DNA from 3 places in the Neobacillus sp. S1227 genome. Region 1 is predicted to be linked to each of the others. Evidence: predicted binding sites of a transcription regulator. Region 1 holds the regulator's gene; each other region holds the start of a gene.

Region 1 (6,176 bases):
ATACTTTGACCAATCATACCTCCCCATTCACTAGATTGTGATAGGAACTTGTCATCATCTTCACCAACAATGCCACCCTTTGCTTTTCCGCCAATGAATATTTGGAATACACCGAGATGTATTAGTAAGATAATAGTAGAAATTGTTTGCTGTACAAAAACAATATAAAATCGTTTTTTGAAAACAGGAAAAATGTGCCTTATTGCAATATGAACTTTATTTGCCCCTAATAACCTTGATGCTATCACATAGTCCTTGGTTAATAGTTGTTCAAATTCTTTCATAAAAAGAGATAATAGCGGCGGAAATCCAATCAAAGCAATAATAAGAATTTGGTAAAATATCAGAAAATATTCTCCGTGAGTGTTAATAATTAATTCCTCTTCGCCACTTGCTAAAAGGAAAAACAAAATAAAAGCTGGAACATAAAGAAAGGGTGTTAGAAAAGATTCGATATAAGATTTTATTGGCTTTAAAAGAAACAAAACAGATAAACTACAAACAATTGAGATCATCATTCTAAAAAAAGTGACAATTACTGATATGAAAAATGTGTATTTAAAACCTATTATCAATTTAGTCAATAGATCATTTCCATTTTTATCTGTTCCTAATGGATGTTCAATAGATGATGGGAATGGTGGTCTTAAAACCTTCCCCTCTGAAGTATAGATTAGTCTTTCAGGTTCAATTGATTTTTTAATCCCAAATTCAAATATAAAACTCGCAGATAATAAAAGAAACAAGAAAACACAAATGACAAATAAAATAATTTTAGATAGTTTAGTCTTAGTCATTTAATACTCTCCTTTCATAAATTCTGAAAGAAGTAGCTTTAATTAAGCCAAATGGTATTAATATCATTATAATTACTACTGAAGATAAACTGCTGTCACTGACTCGATATAAAAGTATTGTAAAACCTTTCATTTGAAATAGATATTCAATAATAAATAAAGATGATAGCATATACCAGTATATCAAACCGATATGACTAAATAATGATTTTATAACGTTTCGGATTATATGTTTTAAAAACACTGCTGAACGTGATAAACCTTTAGCAATAGCAAATTCGACATATTGTTGTTCCATTTCTTCTTCAAAAATTTTAATCATTATTTTGGTGACCATTATTATGGGAACAAAACTTAAGCATATTATTGGAAGAAGATAAACATTATCTCTAATTCCATACAACTGGAGTAATTTAAATCCAGTTACTTGGTAAATACGGATAACCAATAATTGGCATACTAGAATGATAATTATATCTGGTATGGAATCCGCTACTAATAATAAACATTTGCATATTTTTTTAAAGTGTCTAGCACAGAAAAGAAATACATACGAAAAACAGAAAGACACAAGGACCGTTATAATCAAGGCAAAAAATAAAATACTCATAGTGTAAATATATTTATCTATAATATAAGGAAACACATCATAATATTTACCCAAGTAAAAAAATTTGGAATCATATATCGAAAACAAGTTCGAAAATGTCACAATAACTGTTTTTAAAAAATTCATTGGATAAAATCCAAAACCTTGAGAAACATAACCTCCATTATCCCTCAAATAGACTAATGAGCGAAGGGAAGTAATGCTGCATATACTTATTAATAGCAATACCAATTTTAATAATTGCCTTAGTATATTAGCGGATAACCGTTTTAACAATCCATTCTTCATTTAAACCCTACTTTCCACAAATTAACTCCAAATTTTACAATATCTATTTAAATAAATTATACCAGTTATTTCAAAATAATTGTTAAATAGTTCCTAATATTAATAACAAGTTACGGATCCTATCGCAAAATTTAAATATACAGAATAAAAATATAATAAAATACGCATAGGTAATATCATATTAAATAGCCGTACTTTTTGAAAGCTGTTTTGTATATTACTTTTAATGAAGGAAACAGAAGATTTGTATTGGAATAACAAGATAGTTAACTGTCGCATCAGGTACGTGGCTTGCCGATTACTAAACTGATAATGAAGTGAACTACCAAACCAGCAATTGTGGGATAGGAAAATGAAGACACTTTGCAGAGAGGGCTGTGCAGTGTCTTTTCCTATACAGTTTTCATATAATAATGTTTCCATTGCGGTCCTGTACCACTACACCTGCTATTTTTATATCAGAAATGCCTCTATGAAGGTTAGTTTATGAATTAAATTAATTCTAGGTAACTCCTATAATTGGACTTTCTTTCCAATATAATACCAATATGTGTTATTTTATAAATATAGCGATAAAGGGGGAAATAAAAAATAATGAAACCATTAATCACCATTGTAATTACCCTATTAGTTTTATTAGGATTGAGTTTTGGTATAACTTATCTTACCCATACAAAATTCATTGATTATTCATTTGTTATTGGAATGGCAGCCACAGTTATTATTTGGTCTTCTACATCCAAGGGTGGTTTCACATCTCGACATATGGATATGACCATTCAAGGAACCACAGGTATTAGAATGGAAAATCAAAAATTTGAGTTTTCACCTAATATTGCCTTTTTCACATCCTTGGCATACACCATCATTACATTCGCATCAATGCTATTTCATTACAGAAGTTATTTATAAAAGTATTCCTTAGAACAGTAGATAAATAAAAAAATTCAAAAGAGCTTGGAAAACCAAGTTCTTTTTGTTGAATTGATTGTTATTTAAAATGCTAAAGGAGTGCTATAGTTGAAGAAGTTAATCAAAATAAATTTAAGGAAGAGCTCAGTTTACAGAACTGTGCTTTTTTACTGTAATATACAAAAAGCACCGCAAAATGCGGTGCAATTAGTTGTACATATTCACATACATTTTTTTGAGCAAATTATAGTTATGTGACAGGTATCAGAACCCGTTACTTTTACAGGTTGTCTTTTTTTTGCGTGAAGTGAACAGTGATGGGAGATAATTCGTAATTACTGAAAGCACTTCTTAAAAAGGTATTTTAGGGACACTTACACCTTTGGGAAAAACGGTTTTGTGGCTAAGGAAGCTATCTAAAGAACATTTTAACTTTTGGATTAATCAGTTTGTCCTCGAGAAGGCTCCTAAAGGACATTTTGATCCTCAGCCCAGCAAGTTTTGTCCTTAAGAATGTGATCAATCAATGGACTATTCCATCCCCAGCAGCCTAAATTCGTTATGTTTAGAGGACGGAAACAATCTTTTGCTTTTGAGGCACAACTGTCCCCAAGCATCCCTCAAACCGTCCCCATGCCTCACCCATGACACCTTAATCTCAAATTTAGTAGTTTTTTCCCATTCATCATAGGTTTCACAACCGCGAGATTTGGAGAAAATCATATAGTAGTGAATCGTTGCATCTGGAAATAAAATTGAGTATAATTAATGTCAAATATAGTCAAAGTCAGATGGTGCAAGGGGGTGGGAAGATGAGAAACATCTCCGATATTATTGAGAAATATCTGAAGCAGGTTTTGGATATGAGTGAAGAAGATATTGTGGAAATCAAACGAAGCGAGGTTGCTGATAAATTTCAATGTGTTCCTTCACAAATCAACTATGTCATTAACACCCGGTTTACGATTGAACGGGGGTATCTCGTAGAAAGCAAACGGGGCGGGGGCGGTTATATCCGGATTATTAAGGTGCAATCTCATGATTCGGCCCAATTGATTGACCATTTGCTGTCACTTATTCATAGCCGTTGCAGTCAGGCAAGTGCTGAGGATGTGATTGGCCGGCTTATTCAGGAAGAGATTATTACAAAGAGAGAGGCAAAAATCATGTTAAGCGTGATTGATCGTTCTGTTTTGTATATTGATCTTCCATACCGGGATGAATTAAGAGCAAGAATGTTAAAGGCAATGTTAACATCTTTGAAATATAAATAATATAGCCAGAGGGTGAAAGTATGATTTGCCAAGAATGTAATCAAAGGCCTGCGGCACTCCATTTTACAAAAATAATTAATGGTGAAAAGACGGAAGTGCACCTTTGTGAAAAGTGTGCTCAGGAAAAGGGCGATATGTTTATTTTTAATGGTGAATCAGGGTTTTCTTTTAATAATTTATTAGCAGGTTTATTGAATTTCGACCCGACATTTCAACAGCCAACAGAGAGCCCGTTTAAACAGGCGGAAATCCTGCAATGCCACCATTGTTCCATGACATTTCCACAGTTTTTGAAAGTAGGACGCTTCGGCTGTTCCTTCTGCTACGAGACCTTTAAAGAACAATTAATCCCCGTTCTAGGGCGGCTTCATGGTGGAAATTGGACCCATAACGGGAAAATTCCAAAAAGAATTGGCGGGGGGATTTATCTCCGCAAGCAAATTGATGAACTGAAAAACTCGTTAAAAGAATCTATTATCCAAGAAGAATTTGAAAGAGCTGCAACCATCCGCGATGAGATCCGTCAGCTGGAGAAAAAGTTAGCAGCTGGTCATGAGGGAGGGGAATAACGGTGTCGCTCGAACGTTTTTTAAATCAAGCGGTCAGCTCCTGGATGAGTGAGGAAGGGCCTGAATCCGATATTGTCCTCAGCTCGAGAATTCGCTTGGCACGAAACCTGGAAGCATATAAATTCCCAACCCTTTTTTCACATGAGGAAGCCAAACAAGTTATTAATGAGTTGGAGGGCATTTTGGAAACTTCCAGCCTTCGAAACTTTGGGCATTTGGAATTGCTGAAAATAGATGAGATGCAGCCGCTGCAAAAGAGGGTCTTGGTAGAAAAACACTTAATCAGCCCACAATTGGCAGAGGAGTCACCATATGGTGCAGTTTTATTATCCGAAAATGAAGAAGTTAGTATAATGATTAATGAAGAGGATCATATTCGGATTCAATGCCTATTTCCTGGGCTGCAGCTAAAAGAAGCATTAGATGCTGCCAACGTAATTGACGATTGGCTTGAAGTTCATCTCCAATATGCTTTTGATGAAAAATACGGCTATTTAACAAGCTGTCCAACAAATGTCGGCACTGGCCTTCGGGCATCGGTTATGATGCATTTGCCGGGTTTAATTTTAACACAACAGATTAACCGGATTATTCCAGCTATCAATCAATTAGGATTTGTGGTTAGGGGAATTTACGGTGAAGGAAGTGAAGCGCTCGGCAATATTTTCCAAATTTCCAACCAAATTACACTTGGAAAATCTGAAGAAGACATGTGCCGTGATTTAATGGGGGTTGTCAGCCAGTTAATTTCACAGGAAAGGTCGGCACGTGAAGCATTACGCAAAACTTCGAACATACAATTAGAAGACAGAGTGTTCAGGTCCCTAGGGGTCCTAACAAACAGCCGGATTATTGAAACGAAGGAAGCTGCAAAATGTTTATCGGATGTTCGTCTTGGAATAGATATGGGATATATAAATTATGTATCAAAGAACATCTTAAATGAATTGATGATTTTAACGCAGCCTGGTTTTCTTCAGCAATATGCTGGAGGACCATTAAGACCGCATGAAAGAGACATAAGGCGGGCGGCATTAATTCGGGAACGTTTTATAATGGAATCTAAAAATATTGGTGAGGAGTGATAGTATGATGTTTGGCCGTTTTACTGAAAGAGCACAAAAGGTTCTAGCTTTAGCACAGGAAGAAGCGATCCGTCTTGGGCATAACAACATTGGAACTGAGCATATTTTATTGGGATTGATCCGCGAAGGTGAAGGGATTGCTGCTAAAGCTCTGTATGGTCTTGGATTAGGCTCAGATAAGATTCAAAAAGAAGTTGAAAATTTAATTGGAAAAGGGCAGGAAGCCTCACAGATTATTCACTACACTCCAAGAGCCAAAAAAGTAATTGAACTTTCAATGGATGAAGCGCGTAAACTAGGACATTCTTATGTCGGGACAGAGCATATTCTGCTTGGACTGATTCGTGAGGGAGAAGGGGTGGCAGCCCGCGTCCTTAATAACCTTGGGGTAAGCTTGAATAAAGCGCGCCAGCAGGTGCTGCAATTATTAGGCAGCAATGAGAGCGGCGGACAGCATGGCGGTGCATCGGTCAGTGCTAATACGCCGACACTTGACAGCCTAGCAAGAGATCTAACGGCAATCGCCAGGGAAGGCAGCCTTGACCCAGTGATTGGCCGCAGCAAGGAAATTCAGCGCGTGATCGAAGTGCTAAGCCGTCGGACGAAAAACAACCCGGTATTGATTGGTGAGCCAGGGGTTG
Region 2 (6,176 bases), 1.6 Mb from region 1:
CCTCACATTTAAAAAAGGAGAACCACAAATTAGCTGCATTAAACGAGCACTCTGTGTTACTCCTTATCTGATTAGATATTATTCGTTATGGCCATTCCCTCATCTCCCGGAAAGTTTCTTTTAAATAAGTAACCCTTTTATTTTATCAAATTTCCACACTTTTCTAAACATACCAACAAAAAAGAACCCTATAAATAATGGGTTCGTTCATTTAACTTCTTGGCTCTTTTAAATATTGGTAAAGTACATCTCCATTACGCTGAGCAATGCCGCGGAAATGTTTAAAATCTTTTCTTTTTACCAGCACCTGACGGAAATCCATAAATTCTTCAACTTTAACGTAGTATTCGGAAAGCTCTCCGTTCTTAAGACGATCTAAGATATCGTTAATAGTTTCTTCCCTCATTTTTCTGCACCTCTTTCCACTACCATATTTTAACGTAAAAACCGCTTTTAAAGCTAATTTCACTCCTTAATATGAAAACGTTACCATAATCTAATTTTATTTCCAGAATTTTTTTACAAAAACATATAAGAAATTAACTAAATTGTAACATTAACACCTTTACGAATTTGGAAAAATAGTGCAAACTGTTATTTAAATAGTTTTAAAGTTTGCTAGATAAGGGAGAGAGGAAATTTGAAAAAAGCAGAGGTAGGTAATATCATCGAATTTCGTGGCGGACTGCAAGGAGTTGTTGAAAAAGTGAATGAAAATTCTGTAATAGTTGACTTAACATATATGGATAATTATCGTGATCTAGAATTAGATCAGCGTACAGTTGTTAATCATAAAAATTATAAGGTAATCAAAGAAACCGCTTACTAATTATTTGAAAAGGCAGAATGCACACAAAATGCACACTGCCTTTTCTTCTTTTTATATCAGAAAACCGATTATTTTCCTTGGTCCGCTTCTTTTGAAAGTTCTTTAAATGATTTAACCTTGCCATGAGGATTTTGATCCTGCTTTCTGACCGTCCATTCACGTTCCTTTTGACTTTCTGATTTACTCATTCTCTTCACTCCTTTCTCGATTATATTTTTTTCATTTAAAGATATTCTTATCATCGTTATTGGATAAAATGTATATTGAAATCTTTTCCTATACATATTAAGTTTTGATTTTCGAAGGAGCCTATTATGGAATTAAAAAGAACCCTGGATTTACGTCTATTAACCGGATTGATTATCGCCCATGCACTTCTCTTTTTTTCTTTTCATGATAAGGCGATATTTTGGTACATTTTTTCCGGTTCCATCCTAATACTAATCGCCTTTGCCACGTTTCAGGGAGACGTGGCAGATGAGGCCTCTTTTATCAAATATTTATTTATAGGCGTTATCTCCGGTTTATTATTATATTTGCTTTTTTGGATTGGCTATCAGCTTTTCGAAATGGCCAATTCTAGCTTTAAAAGAGATGTAAGACGTTTGTACCGATGGTTTGCCCCTTCGTTATTCTGGCACTATTTTGCCTTGATTTTAGTGGCGGCACCGGGCGAAGAGATGTTCTGGAGAGGGTTTGTCCAAAATAGACTGTTAAAATACCTGAAACCGAACATCGCCATTATTGCTGGCTCTATATTATATGGGTCAGTTCATATTTATTCGGGGTCTTATTTACTAGTGTTCGCTGCATTTGTCTCCGGCCTTGTGTGGGGGGCTTTATACTTTTGGAAAAAAAGCATGCCGCTCGTAATTGTATCTCATATCATTTTTGACATGATGATGTTTATTTTTCGACCACTAATATAAAAAGCAGCTGACCTGATCAGCTGCTTTTTGAGTTTCTTTCTGGCGGCGTAAATGGCTTCATCCAAAGGAGAATAAAAAAACTCATACAAATATAGCCGAACAATGGATATAGATAGGACAAAAGTGTTCCATAATTCACCAGGCTGATCAAGTAAGATACTGTAAAAATAGCTGTTACAGAAACCAGCGTCGGTACAGACATATATTGCTTCAGTTGGCGGTCGAGACCAAAAACATTGCCAATAACTGAAGTAAAAATCTCTCCATAAATGATAAGTACAAAAATCCAATAAAAAAACGGGGCTAAATTTCTCATAATAACTGCCATCGGAATTTCATATAATTCCAGGTTTGGGAGCATGATTAAGGTAAAGTGACTGGCAATTAATATTACCGTTAATGCCACACCACCAAGAATCCCCCCCCATTTGATTGTCCAATCGTCCTTCACTTCTGATGCAATCGGCACTAGTACCGCTTGAGCAAGTCCAAGATTCAAGGCAGCATATGAAAATGGTGCAATAACGCTTTTCCACCCATCCGAAGCATGAGGTATATACAAAAAATGCTCTAAAAAGTTTGGCATTTGCAAAGACAGAAGCATTAAAATCAGACTAAAGCCAATCATTAAGGGAACAACAAAGGTATTGACAGCAAAAAGTCCCTTAGTACCTATAAGGATTACTAAATAAGATAAAAAAATTGTGATAAACACACCTGCACTTTTAGGTAATCCCAGCTGTTCTTCAAAAACAGCCCCTGCTCCTGCCAGCATGACGGCACTTACCCCCAGCAGCATAAATAGCATAAAAAAATTGATGATGCCTCCCGCCCATTTTCCAAATAAATAATCATTAAATTCCTGGTACGATTTTGCATTAATTTGCGCAGCAATCCGCATTAGTTTTGATCCGATCACAACGAAAAGGTAGCCGCTCATTAATATACTTATAAAGCCAAAGAAACCAAACCGTGAGAAAAATTCCACGATTTCTTTTCCTGTGGCGAATCCTGCTCCTACAACGGTCCCCACATAAACTGCCGCTATTTGAAAGGCTTGATTCCAGCTTTTTTTCACATCATCTCCCCCTTATCACAAATATATGACCAAAGGGACAAACAATGACGAGCTTTTTCTCGTACGCATATTTTCCTATCATGGAAAAAATTTCTCCAAGCAAAAGGCTTGAAAGTCAAAAAAGGTCAGAGTATACTATGGTCGTAAGGTCAAATATAGTCAAAGTCAAATTGATAAAAGCAAATAACAGGGAGGTTGTTTACATGCTTTGTCAAAAATGTAATCAAAATCAAGCGAATGTACAATTAAACATGAATGTTAATGGGCAGCATCATGATTTGAAACTTTGCCATGAATGTTATACAAAGGAGAAAAAAGCATTAGGTGCTGGCTTTGGAATGAATATGAACCCATTCAACAGTTTTCCATTTGAAGAGCTGTTTGCAAACAAGAACTTTTCCCAAGGTCACATTCCAAAGGGTCAATATGCTCCTGCAGCTGAAAATAAAAACGGCCGCGGCGGCTTTATCGATCAATTTGGCCGCAACCTTACACAAATGGCTAAAGCCGGTCTAATTGACCCGGTTATTGGCCGTGATCATGAGATAATACGCGTCATTGAGGTATTAAACAGAAGAAATAAAAACAATCCTGTGTTAATTGGTGAACCTGGCGTTGGTAAAACGGCAATAGCGGAAGGGCTCGCCTTAAAAATTGCCAATGGCGATGTACCAAGCAAGTTGCAAAATAAAGAAATCTATTTATTAGATGTAGCTTCTTTAGTTGCCAATACCGGAATCCGCGGTCAATTTGAAGAGCGGATGAAGCAGTTAATTGCAGAATTACAGGAGCGGAAAAACATCATTTTATTTATTGATGAAATCCATCTGCTTGTTGGTGCAGGCTCTGCTGAAGGCTCTATGGATGCCGGCAACATTTTAAAACCTGCTCTTGCCCGCGGTGAACTTCAGGTTGTCGGTGCTACGACATTAAAAGAATATCGCCAAATTGAAAAGGATTCAGCCTTAGAACGCCGCTTCCAGCCTATCCAGGTTCAAGAGCCTGATACAGATGCAGCCATCGCCATCCTTAAAGGAATTCAGAAGAAATACGAGGACTTTCATGAGGTCAATTATTCAGACGAAGCCATCCGCGCTTGTGTGACCTTATCGCAGCGCTATATTCAAGACCGCTTTTTACCTGATAAGGCGATTGATTTACTAGATGAATCAGGATCAAAGCTAAATCTAACTTCAGATTATCGGAATAATGAACAAATCGAGGCACGACTTAAGGCAATTGCGGCAGAAAAGGAAACAGCATTGAAAAAGGAAAATTATGAACTTGCAGCAAAGCTTCGTGATGAAGAAGCTCAACTTGAAAAGGCATTAAATAGTGCCTCAAAGACGGAGCGGCCAGTTGTTACAGTTTCTGATATTCAAAAAATTATTGAAGAAAAAACAGGCATTCCGGTCGGGAAACTTCAAGAAGACGAGCAACTTAAAATGAAATCACTTGAAGAGAATTTGAATAAGAAGGTTATTGGCCAGGAGCAAGCCGTTCAGAAGGTCGCAAAAGCTGTTCGCCGCAGCCGTGCCGGATTAAAAGCAAAAAACCGTCCGATCGGGTCCTTCTTATTTGTCGGTCCAACAGGAGTTGGTAAAACAGAATTATCTAAGACTCTTGCGGAAGAATTATTTGGTACGAAGGATTCGATGATTCGACTTGATATGAGCGAATACATGGAAAAACACAGTGTCTCAAAATTAATCGGGTCTCCTCCAGGGTATGTCGGCCATGAGGAGGCTGGTCAATTAACCGAAAAAGTCCGCCGCAACCCATATAGCATTATTCTCTTGGATGAGATTGAAAAGGCCCATCCGGACGTCATGCATATGTTCCTGCAAATCCTTGAGGACGGACGCCTTACTGACAGCCAAGGGAGAGTGGTAAGCTTTAAAGACACCGTCATCATTATGACAAGTAATGCCGGCGTTGGACACAAAGACATTCGCGTTGGCTTTGGAACAACTGAAGCGGTTGAAGAAGCAAATATTCTTGATTCTCTTGGAAACTTCTTCAAGCCGGAATTTCTAAACCGTTTTGACTGCATCATTGAATTCAAATCACTTGAAAAAGAGCATATCTTAACGATTGTCGACCTAATGGTTGCCGAATTGCAGGAAACTTTAAAAGAACAAAGCATTGAATTAACCATTTCAGCAGAAGTAAAAGAACAATTAGCTGAGATGGGCTATCACCCTGCATTTGGTGCACGCCCATTAAGACGGGTCATTCAAGACCAGCTTGAAGATAAAATAACAGATTTTATTTTGGATCAGCCCGATGCGAAAAAGCTGGCGGCCATTTTAGAAGACGGCCAATTGAAGGTTATTTCAGAAGCGGCAATAATTTATTAAGGCTCTTTTCGTAAAGTTTGTTGTTTTTGGGAATAACTCTGTCCGTTCCTTTCCGCTACAGGCGCTCAGCAAACCCGCGGGGAGGAAGTCGAGCCTCCTCGACGTTCCGTCTGCAGGGTCTCGACCTTTCCTCTATTTCCCGCAGGAGTCAAGCACCTTTCGCTCCAATCCACTCAGTGTTTTCAATATAGTTAAAAGCAACAATCTCTGAGAAAAGAGTCTTTATTAAAGTGCGAAGCCAAACTGGCTTCGCTTTTTTTAACATTTGTTTTAAAACCTTATGATCGCCCTTTTCAAAAAACTCCTACAAATGTAGGGATTAAATAAATGGAAAAAATTGCTATAAAATTACGATGAAGATGTTAATTCTAAAATTTTCGACTCACAAGTACATCAGCAGAATCCATAAAAAAAGAGCGATGACTGATTAGAGGCCATCGCTCTTCTTCTTTTTACAGCTTTTTATCATCAACTGAATTTAACCACTTTTCAATTTCTCCGACCACTGATTCGACACAGCCGTTCTCAAATGGAGAAATTAAATTCGCTGCCTCCACCAGCTTAGTGAAGGACATGCTGCCGCCAAGCTTACACAGTTTGACATAATCTGCCCATGCCACTGGATGATTCTCCCTAGATCTTTTCCAGAATTGGAACGCACAAATTTGCGCAAGCGTATAGTCAATATAATAGAACGGTGAATTATAAATATGTCCCTGGCGCTGCCAAAACCCACCTTTTTCTAGGTACTCATTGCCGTCATAATCCTTATGCGGCAGATATTTTTTCTCAATTTCCCGCCATTTCAGCTTTCTCTCTTTTGGAGAAGCCCCGGGATTTTCATATACCCAATGCTGGAACTCATCAACAGAAACCCCATACGGCAGGAACAAGAGCGCATCACTAAGATGAGAAAACTTATATTTATCGGTGTCTTCTTTAAAGAACAGCTCCATCCATGGCCAGGTGAAAAACTCCAT
Region 3 (6,176 bases), 1.5 Mb from region 1:
GAGTCTTGCCGGTGCCAATTCATTAACCATCCTCCCGGGCGGCACACGTGGGTTCGTAGCCGGAACTGAGGTAGATGTTCTTATGCTTGAAGATCAAACCGGCAGTGAATGGCCTTGGTAAGGCCGGTAATTTTTCAAGTTACCGGTTACCAGAATTGCGGGAAAACAACATTTATTGAAAAGCTGCTTCATGGCTTGAATGCAGAGGGATTAATGACGGCAGTTATTAAACATCATGGTCATGGAGGTAAACCGGATGTTTTGCCTAAAAAGGACTCAATCAGGCATCTTGCAGCAGGTGCGGTTGCTTCCATCGTGGAGGGAGAAGGAAGGTTGCTGCTGCAAACCGAACAGTTAGAGTTCAAATTGGATAAACAAATAAAGCTGCTTAGTTTATTCAATCCGGATATTATCTTGGTTGAAGGTCATAAACAAGAATCTTTTCCAAAGATGGTCCTGCTGCGGGATAAGAGTGACCTTTCCCTGATAACAAAACTGAAAAATATTGCAGCGGTTGTTTATTGGAAGGATGGGCTGATGGGGACAGTAAGTGAGGTTTTGAAAGTTCCATGCTTTCATATTGGCGATGCAAAAGCTGAGCATCAGATTGTTAAGTTGTTAAAAGAGATGCATGAAAGAGAGACGGCTGACTCGAAAAACTGAGTCAGCCGCCGGATCATCAATCTACCCTGCAAATATCCTGAGGACAATCTTCGCAATCAATTTCATTTTTTAAATGATCAATGTCATGAATGTTAATCGTGCCTTTATTTATGGAAATTACCCCTGTCTTCCTCAAGTCAGCCAATAATCGATTGACAACCTCCCTGGAGGTTCCGCAAAAATTTGCCAATTCCTGATTGGTTAAAGGCAATTCAATTAGGATTCCCTTGTTTGACTTGACACCAAAACTGTTGCTAATTCGAATTAAGGTTGAATATAAGGCGCCTTTTTTTCCGTGTAAAACCAAGTCCCGAAATTTTGTCTGAGTTTTTCGGTATTGAAGGCTCATCCATTGAATGAATTCAAATGAAAGAGGAAGATTTTGCGATAATTTTTCCTCCAGAAACTCTCTCTTTATAACAGCTGCTTCACCGCTTTCAATAATTCGACCGCTTAGAAGATATTTTGGCTGGGGAGAGAATAAATGTAATTCTCCCACAAAATCTCCGCTCGAACACATCCTTAAGGTAAGCTCCCTACCATCAGGAATAATTTTACTAACATGAATAATCCCACTTTTAACTATATATAACTCATTTGCCGGCATTCCTTCTTGAAACAGAAAGGAGCCTTTCTCCATTTTCTTTGTATGTTGTACTGTTTCGAATAGACGCGACAATGTGACAGGCATTTCTTTAATGGACTGCATGCCGATACCCCCTTTAATGGGAACTAAAAAGCGATGAATCGCTCAGTAAAAATTTAAAAAGATATTACTGTAATTATATTGTTAATAATGAAACAATCGCAATAAATGGGTGCATAAGTTCATATAATCGTCAAAATTCAGGCAAAAGCAATATTCTTTAGGAAATATTGTCGAACAATGTGAAATTGAAGGAACTTCCTTTAATGAACCAATGCTTAAAGGGAATAATAAAATCGAAATAGATAAGGAGGGAAAAGCATGGGACAAAGCCGTCAATTCGGGCCGGGAAAAAAAGCACCGAATAATGGTGTTTATATTGAAGTAGGGGATACAGGTGATAATGTTGTAAATCCGAAAAAAATAAAGTTAAAAGCCGGCGACAGATTTCCGGAAAATTCAAATGATGATCGTGTATGGACTTACCAAAGAAAGCCATGATTAATATAAACTTGCTGAGAAAGAGCTGTCCCGAACCGGATGGCTCTTTCAAATTTTACTTTTAAATGAAGGATGAATTATAATATAAGTAATAGGTCAAAAAAGGTCAAAGGGTGTGAAAACTAATGGATTTAAACCGAATGACAGAACGATTGCAAAATGGTTTAATGGATGCTCAAAGTATCGCCATTAAATATAACCACCAAGAGATAGATGAACCCCATTTGTTATTGGCACTATTAAACCAAGAAGACAGCCTTGTTGCATCCGTGTTGGAAAGAGCGGGAATTTCCTCTAAAACAGTTGAAAAAAGTTTATCGGATGCCCTCGAAAAAAAACCACAGGTCACCGGCAGTGGAATTGAACAGGGAAAGCTTTATATCACAGCCAAATTGCAAAAATTAATGATAAGTGCTGAAGAATACGCGGCAAAATTCGCTGATGAATATCTTTCCATCGAGCATATTCTGCTTGCCGCAGCAAATGCGAATGATACGGAATTTAAAAAAGTAATTCATTCATTTGGCCGTACCTCGGAGGATCTTTTAAAGGTTATAAAAGAAATAAGGGGGAATCAAAGGGTGACAACACAACATCCTGAAGCGGGCTATGATGCTTTAAAAAAATACGGGCGGGATCTTGTAGCAGAAGTAAGAGCTGGGAAAATGGACCCTGTCATTGGCAGAGATACAGAAATAAGAAATGTTATCCGCATTCTTTCTAGGAAAACCAAAAATAATCCCGTTCTAATCGGTGAGCCTGGTGTGGGGAAAACCGCCATTGTTGAAGGATTGGCCCAGCGGATTGTCAGAAAAGATGTACCAGAGGGCTTGAAGGATAAGACTATTTTTGCCTTGGATATGAGTGCGCTGATTGCCGGTGCGAAATTTAGAGGTGAATTCGAAGAAAGATTAAAGGCAGTATTGAATGAAATTAAAAAAAGTGAAGGGCAAATATTGTTATTTATCGATGAAATCCACACGATTGTAGGTGCAGGAAGAACTGATGGAGCGATGGATGCTGGAAATATGTTAAAACCAATGCTGGCCCGGGGAGAGCTGCATTGTATCGGGGCAACCACGCTTGATGAGCACCGTAAATATATTGAAAAAGACCCTGCACTTGAAAGGAGATTTCAGCAGGTCCTTGTTCAAGAACCGGACGTAGAGGATACAATTTCCATCTTGAGGGGATTAAAGGAACGATTTGAAGTCCATCATGGGGTGAAAATTCACGACCAGGCCTTAGTTGCTGCAACTACCTTATCTGACCGCTATATTACGGACCGCTTTTTGCCTGACAAAGCAATCGACCTAGTTGATGAAGCTTGTGCGATGATTCGGACCGAAATTGACTCCATGCCAACTGAACTCGATGAAGTGACGCGCAGGGTGATGCAATTGGAAATAGAAGAAGCGGCGCTAACAAAAGAGCAGGATGAGATAAGTAAGCAAAGACTTCAGTCCTTGCAAAAAGAGCTGGCAGATTTGAAGGAACAGACAAATGCTATGAAGGCAAAGTGGCTTGAGGAAAAACAAACCATTACTATGTTACAGGAAAAACGGGAGCAAATTGAAAAACTTCGCCGAGAACTGGAGCAGGCAGAAGATAAATATGATTTAAACAAGGCCGCAGAACTTCGTCACGGTCTTATACCCGCAGCGGAGAAAGAGCTATTGGCACTTGAGGAAAAGGCTGAAAGTGACGACCGGCTTCTACGTGAAGAGGTAACATCCGAAGAGATTTCCAATATTGTTTCAAGATGGACAGGGATTCCGCTTTCTAAGCTTGTCGAAGGTGAGCGGGAAAAGCTATTAAGACTGGAATCAATCCTGCATGAACGGGTCATAGGGCAGGATGAAGCAGTAAATTTAACCGCTGACGCTGTTTTAAGGGCACGCGCAGGGATTAAAGATCCGAACAGACCAATTGGTTCATTTTTGTTTTTAGGACCGACTGGAGTCGGCAAAACAGAACTAGCGAAGGCACTAGCGGAAAGCTTATTCGATAGTGAAGAACATATAATCCGAATTGATATGTCGGAGTATATGGAGAAGCATGCTGTTTCGCGCTTAATTGGTGCACCTCCCGGCTATGTAGGGTACGAGGAAGGAGGCCAATTAACAGAAGCAGTTCGTCGAAAACCGTATTCGGTTATATTGATGGATGAAATTGAAAAGGCGCATCCTGAAGTATTCAATATTCTTCTGCAGGCACTTGATGATGGACGAATTACAGATTCCCAAGGCCGGGTTGTTGACTTTAAAAATACTGTCATAATTATGACATCCAATATTGGATCAAACATTTTACTCGAACGAAATGAAAATGAACAAGAAATCTCAGAAGGAACGAGAGAAAAAGTGTTGAATCTACTGAGAGCCCACTTCAGGCCTGAATTTTTAAATCGTATAGACGAAACAATTCTCTTTAAGCCATTGTCTATGGACGATATTAAGAATATTGTCGTCAAACTATTAAAAGAACTTAAGGCAAGGTTAAAAGAGAAACAAATCGATATCACGATTGATGAACAAGCGAAGGAATTCATCGCCGCACATGGATTTGATCCTGTATACGGGGCTAGACCGCTGAAACGTTATATTCAGCGAAATCTTGAAACAAAGCTTGCCCGTGATATTATAGCAGGAAAAATTCATGATGGGACAAACGTAGAGATTACAGTTGAAGACGGGGCAGTGGCTTTAAAAATCATTTCATAAAAGGAATCCAATTAACCAATGAAAAAAGGTCCTCCAATTGGGGAAGGACCTTTTTTAAAAAGTCTAGTGTTTTTCAACAGGCTCATTTGGAATAACTGTCGAAATAACGAAAATTAAAATGGTGATTCCTACCGATAAAATGGCACCAAGCTTGAAATCAAATGCCGCACCGGACATCGAGCTGACTACATATGTAAGCATTTCCGTTAAAAGAAAAGCCCAGAAAAAAGTCCAAAAGAAACGCATATTTTCTCACCTGCCTATTTTACATCCTATCTTATATTACCACATGATATGAAATTAATGAAAGGGTTTCTTTTAGTTAAGGAGGAATAAAAAATAGGCAATGCCCCATTCATCTTTTGTGAAGTGACATACATTATCATGAGGAAATATGGAAAAAGGAGTTTTATCTATGGAATGTCGGAGTTTTCAAATGGATTCCCAATGGAACATTATTTATTATCCTGAAAAGCCTACCGGGTTTGGGGTCTTAGTAATCGGAGATGAACGGCATTTTGTGGACGAGAGTAAAAGCTTTTGGACTCAAAATGAAGGAAAGCAAATCATAATTAACGATTTAAAAGAAAAAGGGTACACCATTTTTTCCTCAAATCTTTATGGGCGGAACTGGGGCAGTGATAATGCGGTTGAGCTAGCGCAAAGCTTGTATCAGCATGTCATTCGAAGTGAAATTCTTAATCAAAAAATTCATATTTTAGCAGAGGGTATGGGAGCGCTAGTTGCTCTAAAATTAATGGAAAAAATGAAAGACAACATTAGATCGGTTATCCTCTTAAATCCTGTGCTTTCTTTAAAACATCATCTCCAGCAAGAAAAGGAACATAAATTTTTTTATAAAAAATTAATCAAGGAATTAGTTGCAGCTTATCAAACCAATCAACAAGACCTTGAAAATGCAATTTCTAAAATGGACGATACAGTAAATCTTAATTACGACTGCCCGATTCATATCATCCATATCTTGGCAGGCGGAAGATCTTATAACCAGTCGAAACAATATCAACAGATCCTCGGTCCCTCAAAAATAAATCCAACATTTATTCTTCTTGAAAAAAAGCAACAGCTAGGTAAAATGTGTGTCAAATTTCTCAGCAGCCACGAATCGGTCTTGTGACCACCCCTCCTCAAGTGAAATAATTCCTTATTGAAGAGCATAGGATTCAGTAAGGGTAGTTTGAGGAGGGTGATGAAATGGACAAGGCTGTCATTTGGGGCGTTTTCGAATTTGTCAATTTTCACGTTTGTAAAACGTTATTAAATAAAGGCATAGAGGTTACCGGCATCCATTTAGAGGATACAGGCAAAATCCCTTATTTTGATGAAAAAAGGCTTGAAGTGGGGAGAAATGCTAATTTCGAGGAGTACTCCTTTTCACAATGGAGAAAAAAAATACAGAATCAATCAGATGAAAACCAACTGTTTATTTTTTCTATTTATGATCTTTACATGCTCCGGCAAGAACATCTCTTATTAAATGTGCAGGTTAAAGAAACAATATTGGATTATCTTAAAAAATATAATAGGAATATAGAGGTACTTTTTATTTTGCCTATTCAAATGTTGGAAACCAACGCAGAAACTGCTGTTTTAGATTTCCAAAAGCAAATAAAAAATCTGGT

The links. Region 1 encodes CtsR, which represses protease genes until heat stress. Its sites were predicted from a motif close to ATGGTCAATAAAGGTCAAACA; they were not measured.
Region 2: ACZ5AE_RS08800 (ATP-dependent Clp protease ATP-binding subunit) is a predicted target of CtsR. The motif match lies at 2,948-2,968, and genes of this name have one in related genera.
Region 3: clpB (ATP-dependent chaperone ClpB) is a predicted target of CtsR. The motif match lies at 1,903-1,923, and genes of this name have one in related genera.

Annotation. Positions count from the first base shown of each region.
Region 1 is NZ_AP038276.1:102,115-108,290, forward strand. Features, by position in the region: gene ACZ5AE_RS00525 (ABC transporter permease subunit) at 1-797, opposite strand, end outside; gene ACZ5AE_RS00530 (ABC transporter permease subunit) at 790-1,695, opposite strand; gene ACZ5AE_RS00535 (hypothetical protein) at 2,290-2,607, shown strand; gene ACZ5AE_RS00540 (CtsR family transcriptional regulator) at 3,420-3,881, shown strand; gene ACZ5AE_RS00545 (UvrB/UvrC motif-containing protein) at 3,902-4,450, shown strand; gene ACZ5AE_RS00550 (protein arginine kinase) at 4,453-5,535, shown strand; gene clpC (ATP-dependent protease ATP-binding subunit ClpC) at 5,540-6,176, shown strand, end outside.
Region 2 is NZ_AP038276.1:1,710,909-1,717,084, reverse strand. Features, by position in the region: gene ACZ5AE_RS08825 (hypothetical protein) at 212-406, opposite strand; gene ACZ5AE_RS08820 (YkvS family protein) at 641-829, shown strand; gene ACZ5AE_RS08815 (DUF6254 family protein) at 898-1,017, opposite strand; gene ACZ5AE_RS08810 (lysostaphin resistance A-like protein) at 1,144-1,758, shown strand; gene ACZ5AE_RS08805 (YkvI family membrane protein) at 1,775-2,836, opposite strand; gene ACZ5AE_RS08800 (ATP-dependent Clp protease ATP-binding subunit) at 3,040-5,196, shown strand; gene ACZ5AE_RS08795 (M3 family oligoendopeptidase) at 5,649-6,176, opposite strand, start outside.
Region 3 is NZ_AP038276.1:1,597,151-1,603,326, forward strand. Features, by position in the region: gene ACZ5AE_RS08215 (molybdopterin molybdotransferase MoeA) at 1-121, shown strand, start outside; gene mobB (molybdopterin-guanine dinucleotide biosynthesis protein B) at 109-663, shown strand; gene ACZ5AE_RS08225 (Crp/Fnr family transcriptional regulator) at 680-1,372, opposite strand; gene ACZ5AE_RS08230 (YjzC family protein) at 1,631-1,810, shown strand; gene clpB (ATP-dependent chaperone ClpB) at 1,936-4,533, shown strand; gene ACZ5AE_RS08240 (YjzD family protein) at 4,597-4,779, opposite strand; gene ACZ5AE_RS08245 (serine aminopeptidase domain-containing protein) at 4,949-5,671, shown strand; gene ACZ5AE_RS08250 (hypothetical protein) at 5,749-6,176, shown strand, end outside.